Regions from separate parts of the Dactylosporangium sp. NPDC005555 genome, predicted to be linked through region 1. Evidence: riboswitches for the same ligand, from Rfam matches in the RefSeq annotation. Region 1 holds a riboswitch; each other region holds the start of a gene.

The links. Region 1 has a riboswitch for cobalamin ahead of ABZS58_RS24300 (ribonucleoside-diphosphate reductase subunit alpha). Riboswitches for the same ligand answer to the same signal wherever they lie in the genome.
Region 2: it holds a riboswitch for cobalamin, as region 1 does, so the genes downstream of both, ABZS58_RS37285 (prenyltransferase/squalene oxidase repeat-containing protein) here and ABZS58_RS24300 (ribonucleoside-diphosphate reductase subunit alpha) in region 1, are expected to answer to the same signal.
Region 3: it holds a riboswitch for cobalamin, as region 1 does, so the genes downstream of both, bluB (5,6-dimethylbenzimidazole synthase) here and ABZS58_RS24300 (ribonucleoside-diphosphate reductase subunit alpha) in region 1, are expected to answer to the same signal.
Region 4: it holds a riboswitch for cobalamin, as region 1 does, so the genes downstream of both, ABZS58_RS12930 (CbtB domain-containing protein) here and ABZS58_RS24300 (ribonucleoside-diphosphate reductase subunit alpha) in region 1, are expected to answer to the same signal.

What each region holds. Positions count from the first base shown of each region.
Region 1 covers NZ_JBEXDG010000021.1:98,665-100,856, forward strand. Annotated here, with positions in the region: gene ABZS58_RS24295 (STAS domain-containing protein) at 1-106, opposite strand, end outside; cobalamin riboswitch at 414-635, shown strand; gene ABZS58_RS24300 (ribonucleoside-diphosphate reductase subunit alpha) at 765-2,192, shown strand, end outside.
Region 2 covers NZ_JBEXDG010000048.1:2,922-5,113, forward strand. Annotated here, with positions in the region: gene ABZS58_RS37275 (GGDEF domain-containing protein) at 1-93, shown strand, start outside; gene ABZS58_RS37280 (hypothetical protein) at 117-599, shown strand; cobalamin riboswitch at 719-868, shown strand; gene ABZS58_RS37285 (prenyltransferase/squalene oxidase repeat-containing protein) at 957-2,000, shown strand.
Region 3 covers NZ_JBEXDG010000004.1:82,713-84,904, forward strand. Annotated here, with positions in the region: gene ABZS58_RS06285 (MFS transporter) at 1-459, shown strand, start outside; cobalamin riboswitch at 611-827, shown strand; gene bluB (5,6-dimethylbenzimidazole synthase) at 863-1,483, shown strand; gene ABZS58_RS06295 (YciI family protein) at 1,578-1,931, shown strand; gene ABZS58_RS06300 (sigma-70 family RNA polymerase sigma factor) at 1,985-2,192, shown strand, end outside.
Region 4 covers NZ_JBEXDG010000009.1:115,499-117,690, forward strand. Annotated here, with positions in the region: gene ABZS58_RS12920 (biliverdin-producing heme oxygenase) at 1-57, opposite strand, end outside; gene ABZS58_RS12925 (CbtA family protein) at 169-918, opposite strand; gene ABZS58_RS12930 (CbtB domain-containing protein) at 934-1,149, opposite strand; cobalamin riboswitch at 1,187-1,319, opposite strand; gene ABZS58_RS12935 (hypothetical protein) at 1,419-2,030, opposite strand; gene ABZS58_RS12940 (hypothetical protein) at 2,104-2,192, shown strand, end outside.

The DNA.
Region 1 (2,192 bases):
TGGCGTGGTGCAGGGATTCGCGAAGTTCGCCGGCGGTTGCGACGTCCAGGTTGCCGTTGACGGCCACCACCGTGCGGTCGATGCCGCCGGCCACGGACAGTTCCATGCGGGCCTCCGGACCGACGAGCGCAGCCACGAGCGGGCGGCAGCAGACCCGAATCCTACGATGCCGATGGGGCTTGTGCGCGCAGCACGTGGCAGCGATTCGGTGTCCATACCCCGGCGGACGGAAATCTCCTGGCGGCATCGACCGCCGCGGTGCTGCCGGTACGTCATCCGTGCTCGCGACGGCGCGCTGCTGGCGGTGGATGCGGCCGACGGGCGTCAGCACAGAAAGTGACCCAGGGGTGATACTGCGGCGCGACACGCCGGGCACAGCATCTGGTGTTGTGCTTTCAACGCTGCACCCATATATGGTGTTGCTTGCAGCTGGTTCGGCCGACCCTTCGGGGGTGGTCGTGGCAACAGGGAACCCGGTGGAAGTCCGGGACTGCCCCGCAGCGGTAAGTGGGAACGACCGCCGTCATCAAGCACTGGACCGCGAGGTCTGGGAAGCGACGGCCAGTAGGCGACCCCGGGTGAATCCTGGGTCCTGCCCGCGAGTCCGAAGACCTGCCAGCGCACCGCACGCCGACCGGTGTGCGGTGGTCGGATGCCGCGTGGGACGGCTGACGCCATCGCCAGGTGCGCCTCGCGTGCGCCTTTCTGTGGCGGCTTCCCCCTGCGCTCGTCCGGCGTTCTGTAGCTGGTGACGAGGGGGACACATGACGGTGACGCAGGAGCAGGCCGGCCCTGAGAGCGGGCAGCGGCGGCACGCGATGCAGGTGCGCAAGCGCAACGGCGACCTGGAGCCGGTCGACGTCAACAAGATCGTGAAGGCCGTCGAGCGGTGGGTCGCCGACCTGGACGAGGTCGATCCGCTGCGGGTGGCGACGAAGACGATCAGCGGCCTGTACGACGGAGCGACGACCGCGGAGCTGGACAAGCTGTCGATCCAGACGGCGGCGGAGCTGATCGGTGAGGAGCCGCAGTACTCGCGGCTCGCGGCCCGGCTGCTCGCCGCGTACGTCGACAAGGAGGTCCGCGGTCAGGGTGTCGCCAGCTTCAGCCAGGCGATCCGCTACGCGCACCAGCAGGGACTGATCAGCCAGGACACCGCCGGATTCGTGGCCCGCAACGCCCGCAAGCTCGACGACGCCGTCGACCCGGACGGGGACCTGCGGTTCGAGTACTTCGGGCTGCGGACCGTCGCCGACCGGTACCTGCTGCGCCATCCGCAGACGCGTCTGGTCGTGGAGACGCCGCAGTACTGGCTGCTCAGAGTTGCATGTGGACTGTCGCAGACGCCGGGTGAGGCGATCGGCTTCTACCGGCTGATGTCGTCCCTCGCGTACCTGCCGAGCTCGCCGACGCTGTTCAACTCCGGCACCGCGCACACCCAGATGTCCTCGTGCTTCCTCGTCGACTCGCCGAGGGACGAGCTCGACTCGATCTACGAGCGCTACCACCAGGTCGCGAAGCTGTCGAAGTTCTCCGGCGGGATCGGCATCTCCTGGTCGCGCGTGCGTGGCCGGGGCGCGCTCATCCGCGGCACCAACGGCAGATCCAACGGCATCGTCCCGTTCCTGAAGACGCTCGACGCCGGGGTCGCCGCCGTCAACCAGGGCGGCCGCCGCAAGGGTGCCGCCTGCGTCTACCTGGAGCCGTGGCATCCGGACGTCGAGGAGTTCCTGGAGCTGCGGGACAACACGGGTGAGGAGTCCCGCCGTACCCACAACCTCAACCTCGCGAACTGGATCCCCGACGAGTTCATGCGCCGGGTGGAGGCCGACGGCGACTGGTCGCTGATCGACCCGTCCGACGCACCCGAGCTGCCGGACCTGTTCGGGGCCGAGTTCGACGAGGCCTACCGCGCGGCCGAGAAGCACGCGGTCAAGACCGTCAAGGCCCGTGACCTCTACGGCAGGATGATGCGCACCCTGGCGCAGACCGGCAACGGCTGGATGACGTTCAAGGACCGGTCCAACGCCCTGTCGAACCAGACCGGGGCGCCCGGCAACAGCATCCACCTGTCCAACCTGTGCACCGAGATCCTCGAGGTCAACAGCGACACCGAGACCGCGGTCTGCAACCTCGGCTCGATCAACCTCGGCGCGCACCTCACCGCCGACGGCGTCGACGGTGTCGACGGT
Region 2 (2,192 bases), on a different contig from region 1:
GACGCCGCCATGTACGCCGTCAAGTCCGCCGGCAAGAACAACTGGCGCCTCAGCGAACCGGACAAAGCACCCCACCTGACCTTGACGCAGTGACGTGACGGGCCGTCTGCGAAGCTGTGGCCCGTGCGAATCTCCGACGAGCCGTTGACCCGGCCGACGACGACGTCGGCGGCGAGGACGGTGAGGCGGACGCTGTCGGCCTCGTCGACCTTGACCGCGCCGTGCGCCCCGTCGAAGACGATGGCACCGAAGCGGCCGACGGCCCGGAACTCGGCGCTGGCCGCCTTCACGTCCAGCTGGGAGCCGGCGGGCAGCTGCACGGTCACGTCGACGGAGCCCGAGCTGCCGAGCAGCTGGTGCCGCACCCCGGCGCCGACCGCGATCCGCAGGACGCCGTCGCCGTATTCGACCGTGGTCTGCTCCGCCACCTTGACGTCGCGGCTCTTCGCGGCGTCGGCGGGCCGGACCTGAACGGTCGTGTCGGCCCGGTCACCGGCGATGAACTGGACGCGGCCCGCGGGGATGTCGAGGACCGCGGAGATCGGGGTGGGGGTGTTGAAGGTCTGCATCGTGCGCTCCTCTGTCCGTTCGACTGGTGAGAGCACGTTCGCCTCCGCCACTGACAGCGGGCTGACAGCGCGCGGACACGTCGTCCCACCCGCCGTCAGCGTGCTGTCGGCATCGCCACAGCGCGGCGGCTGGGATTGACGGCACCGCTCCGCCGGGACAGACTGTCGGTCACAAGTACATAGCCGTGTGTTGATGGGGGAAGTCCGGTCGAAGTCCGGCGCTGGCCCGCAACGGTAGGCGGTGAGCGATGTCTGCTCGCCGCGAGTCCGAATACCTGTCCGACACGCGTCGTCTCCAGCACCTCCCTACCCGTCGTGGCCCACGGGTCGGAGCCACCGGGCATGCCCGGTTTCTCCCGACTGCCAGGGCCGGAGAGGCATCGCCCGATGGCAGTCCCCCGGCACCGCGCCCGCACCCTCCTCACAAGGGTGCTCACCGCGCTCGCCCTGTCCAGCGTCCTGACCGCCACGGCCGTCACGCCGGCCAATGCGGCACCGCCCACCGTCAACCGGCCCGACGCCGCCGCGGGGTGGCTGGCCCGCCAGCTCGTCGACGGCGAACGCTTCGAGGTCGTCTTCGACGGCGTCGCCTACCCCGACCAGGGCCTGACCATCGACGCGATCCTGGCGTCCGCCGCCGCGAAGGTCGCCGGCACGAACGCCGCCAAGGCGACCGGATGGCTGGCCCGGCCGGAGATCCTCACCGGCTACATCGGCGACGGCACCGAGGCGTACGCGGGCGCGACCGCCAAGCTCGCCCTCGCCGTGCAGGTCCGCGGTGGCAACCCTGCCGCGTTCGGCGGCGTCGACCTGATCGCCCGGCTGCGCGGGCTGCAGGCCCCGTCGGGCCGCTTCTCCGACCGGTCGGCGTTCGGCGACTACAGCAACCAGCTCACCCAGGCGTTCTCGCTCCTCGCCCTGGGCCGCACCCCGGCCGGGGCACCCGCGTCCGGCGGCGCGTACCTCGCCGGCACCCGCTGCGCCGACGGCGGCTACCCGCTCTACTACGACCAGCCGACCTGCGTCAGCGACGTCGACGCGACCGCGTTCGCCGTGCAGGCGCTGCTCGCCGTCGGCCGTCCCACCGACGCGGCGCCGGGGGTCGCCTGGCTGGTCTCGGCGCAGGCCGCCGACGGTTCGTTCGCCGATTCCGCCGGTACGGCGAACGCCAACAGCACCGGTCTCGCGGCACAGGCCCTGGCCGTCGCGGGACGGCCGATCGCCTGGCTGAAGGCCCGCGGCTTCCTGCTGAGCCTCCAGATCCGCTGCGGCGCGGACCGGGGCGCCATCGCCTACGCTCCCGGCGGGTTCGACCCGGCGACCGCGGTCCGTTCGACCGCGCAGGCGGTGCCCGGACTGACCGGCTCCGGCCTGGCGACGCTCACCGCGAGCGGATCCCGCGCCGCCGCACCGATCCTGGCATGCCCGTGAACGCCACACCTGGCATGCCCGTGAACGCCACTCCCCACGTGCGCCTGAACACCGCTCCTGGCGTGCCCGTGAACACCAGACCTGGCATGCCCGTGAACACCAGATCCGGCGCGCGCCTGAACACTCCTGGCGTGCCTCTGAACACCAGTTCCGGCATGCCCGTGAACACCACTCCCCGCGTGCCCCTCAACA
Region 3 (2,192 bases), on a different contig from region 1:
GTCGGGTTCGCGCTCACGTCCGCGTTCACCTCGGGGCTGCGGCGGCGGGGCACCACGGTCGCGCTCGGGGTGGCGGTCGCGAGCATCGCCGCGTCGATCGCGGCGGTCGAGGTCCTGCCGGCCGGGCCGGTGGTGTGGGCGCTCGCCGCGAGCCAGTTCGTGATCGGCGCGGCGGGCGGGTTCGTCATCGCGCCGAACCAGGCGCTGACCCTGTCCCACGCCCCACCGGGGGTGAACGGGCTCAGTGCGGCGCTGCTGCAGCTGTCGCAGCGGCTCGCCGCGAGCGTCAGCATCGCGGCCGTGAGCGGCATCTTCCTGGCGACCGCCGCCACGTCCGGCGGGCCGGCACCGGCCCTCGCCGACGGCGCCGCCCTGTGCCTGGGCCTCGCCGCGCTCGCCCTGCTTTTCGCGTTGCTCGACCGGCCGTCCTCGATCGAGGGATCCCGGGTCGTTGAGTAAGTAGAACACGAGGTCCCGCTGGCAGGCTGATCGCGGCCGTCAGGTCGAGGTCGTCGCCCACAGCGGACGCGCGCCGCGGACCGTCGGTGACGTGTCGCCGAAGGAACGCCGTGGTGCCGGCTTCCGGACCGTGGCGCCGTAAGCTCGCAGGCGGCATGAACTGATGCGAGGTGCCCCGGAAGCCGGAAGGCGACCGGGGAGAATCGGGAAGCCGGTGTGAATCCGGCACGGGCCCGCCGCGGTGATCGGGGAGCTGCCGTCCAGGCGCGCCCTCGCGGTGCGCGGTCACTGGCCCGAGGGCCGGGAAGGCGGACGGTGCAGGCGTTGATCCGAGAGTCCGAAGACCGGCCTCGCGGTCACCGGCCGTCCGCAGGGGCGGCCTGAGCAGCGGGAGCCTGCCCTCATGAGCACCGACCTGTACGACGTCGTCCACCGCCGCCGCGACGTGCGCGGCCAGTTCACCGGCGCGCCGATCCCCGGTGACGTCCTCGACCGCGTGCTGCGCGCCGCCCACGCCGCGCCGAGCGTCGGGCTGTCGCAGCCGTGGGATTTCGTCCTCGTCCGCGACCCCGGCCTGCGGGCCGCGTTCCACGCGCACGTCCGGGCCGAGCGGGACGCGTTCGCCGCGACCCTCGACGGGCCGGCGGCCGCGACCTTCGCCCGGATCAAGATCGACGGGGTGCTGGAGTCGACGCTGTCGGTGGTCGTCACGTACGACCCCTGCCGCGGCGGACCGGCGGTGCTCGGACGGCACGCGATCGCCGACGCCGGGCTCTACTCCGTCTGCCTCGCCATCCAGAACCTGTGGCTGGCCGCGACCGCCGAGGACCTCGGGGTCGGCTGGGTGTCGTTCTACCGCGAGCCGTTCGTGCGGGACCTGCTCGGCATCCCCGACGGTGTCCGGCCCGTCGCGTGGCTGTGCCTCGGGCCGGTGACGCACCTGGAGACGGTGCCCGACCTCGAACGGCACGGCTGGCGGCGGCGGACCCCGCTCTCGGAGGCGGTGCACCACGACCGCTGGTAGCCGCACACCGGAGAACGCGCGGGACCACCTGTCGAATTCGGCGCCGCGCCGATCGTCGTCAGGGTAGAAAGTCCCCGAGCAGACAGGACGGACCATGGCGAAGTACCTCATCCTCATCTACGGCGACGAGCAGCGCTGGGACGCCGAATCCGAGCAGGAGCGGCACGAGAAGGGCGAGGGCCACCGGGCGTTCAGCGCCGCCGCGACCGTGCTCGCCGGGCACGAGCTGGAGCCGTCCACGACGGCGACCACGCTGCGCGGCGGCCCGATGATCACCGACGGTCCGTTCCTGGAGGCGAAGGAGGCCCTCGGCGGCTTCTACGTCATCGACGCCGCCGACCTGGACGCCGCGATCGCCGCCGCCTCCATGCTGCCCGAGCTGGCCTCCGGCCACGGCGGCGTCGAGATCCGCCCGATCGTGGACCACGACCGTCCGGACCACGGGTGACCGCCGAGCCACCGGTGGGCATCGCCGAGGTGCACCGTCGCGAGTGGGCCCGGGTGCTCGCCGCGACGGTGCGCGTCACCCGTGACCTCGACCTCGCCGAGGAATGCGTCCAGGACGCGTTCGCGCGGGCGCTGCGCTCCTGGCCGGCCGGTGGCGTCCCGGACCGGCCCGGCGCGTGGCTCACCACCGTCGCCCGCAACCGGGCCCTCGACGTGCTGCGCCGCGAGTCCGCGCTGCGCCGGGCGCTGCCGCTGCTGGTCA
Region 4 (2,192 bases), on a different contig from region 1:
GGTGAGCGTGCGCACCGCGGTGGAGAACGGCCCCGCCTGCATCTCGTCCGTCGACACGGTCGCCTCCTCGGAGATCGAACTCCAGGTTAGGCTAACCTAATTCGATGGTGCTGAGAAGTGGCCGTGCGGCGGAGCCCGACGGCCCCGCCGCACGTGGAGACCACAGGATCAGACGGCGACCGGCTGCGCGGCGACCGCGGTCGCCGCACGCTGGCTGCGCTCGGTGAGGTACCCGAACAGCAGGCCGAGCGTGGCCCAGTTGACCGCCTGCGTGCCCAGCGAGGCGAGGCGGAACTTCCACAGCAGGATCGGGGCGAACCCGTCCGGCACCTCGTTGACCGCAGGCAGCAGCGCGATCGCGATACCGACGACGACCACGCCACCGACGACCGCCGCCGTCGCGGCGTTCCAGGTGCCGTAGCGGGCCTGCAGCGACCGGGTCACGACGGCGACGCCGATCACGGTCGCGACCCCGATGACGATCATCAGGAAGAACAGGCCGGTGCGCTGCTGCAGCGTGTCCGGGTTGCCGGTGGCCGGCGGGTTGGCCGGATACTTCAGGAACGGCACGAGCGCCACCCCGACGAACCCGGCGAGGGCGACGAGCCCGGCGGTCGCCCGGGCGCTGATCCGCCCGATCCGGCCGAGGGTGATCGCGACAACGATGGCGAACAGGCCGCCGAGCGCCACCCCGTACACGACGGAGGCCGTGGCAAGACCGGCGGTGCTCTGCACGCCGCGGCTGACGAGCTCGTGCTCGTGCTCACCGGCGGGCAGCGGCGCGGCGTGGGCCTCCTCGAACGCGATCGCGTCGTTGATCGGGCCCTCGCCGAACAGGTAGGCGAACAGGAACGCGGCGACCCCGGCGACGGCGCCGGCGATCATCCCGCGGACCAGGAGGGTGCGGGCGTTGAGCATGTCGGCTTCCCCGTCTCAGTGGCAGGGGAAGCCGAGCAGGTGCCGGCCGTCGTGGACGAACTCGTGCACGGTCTCACCGGCGATGACGGACGTGATGCCCTGCTCGGCGCCGACGAAGTAGAGCAGGACGACGGCGAGCACGACGCCGAACGTCGCCCACGGCAGGATCTGCCGCAGCGGGATCGGGGCCGGCGCGGCGACCGGGGTGGGAAGAGCCGAGATCGATGCCATCTGTGCAGCCTCCTGCGGGATTTCGCGTCCCATCGAGCGTTGTCGTGACAGTGGCCGGGTCTGACTCCCACGGGTGCGTGGTTACAGCGGCGCGACCGTGCCGGGCTTGCACCGGCTTCCGTTCACTGTCACGTTTCGTTTCGGACGGTACGGACGGCGTACCGGTGTGTCAATCGAAGCGACCCCCGCCGGACCCCTGCGGTGCTGATCAGCGGGGGTGCGGCGAAACGCGAAGGTGATCAACTTCTCGCGGGCAGGGCGGTCGACGCCTACCGCGGGGTGCCCCCGGTCAGGGCCGCGACGAGCTCGTCCGCGCGGCGGGTGAGGAACACGCCCGTGAGCAGTGCCAGCTGCGACAGGTCGGCGAAGTCGATCACGACCCGGCCGCGCTGCAGGAACCTCCCCTCGCGGCGGGCCCGCAGCACCGCCCCCCGGGGCACCTCCGCCCGCAGCCGGAAGCCGCGCAGGTCGTCGGTCATGTCGGCCAGGACGAGCCGCCGGTCCGTGACCACGCAGTGGACCATGGTGGCGTCGCGGATACCGCGGTCGAGGCGGGCCGCGCACGAGTCGTCCCCGCCGGTGACGGCCGACCCGCCGATCGCGCGTTCGACGTCGAGCCGGATGACCGAGTCGGCGCCGACGAGCACCGCGACGACCCGCTCCCACGCCTTCTCGGGTGAGGGCTCCGGCTCGGCCCGGTAGGCGGCCGCCGCCGCGTCCCTCACCCCGCGCGGCAGGGCGGCGAGCAGCTGCTCCATCTCCCGCGGCGAGCGCTGCAGCCGTTCGGCGCCGAACGCCTTCTGGCAGTGCACCGCCGCCAGCAGTACGTCGTCGCCGGCGAGGTGCTCCAGCTCGGCCCGGTGTGCCTTCAGCGCGTCCACGCCGCGCATGCTATCCACGTCCGTTCATCCGCGCGGCCCCGTCCACCGGGGTCGCGGATGGTTCAATGCCGACGTGACGGAGATGACGGCGGCGGGGCCCGCCCGGCCGAGGCGGATCAAGGTGCTGGTCCTGCTACTGCTGTTCCTGGCGGTCAGCGCACT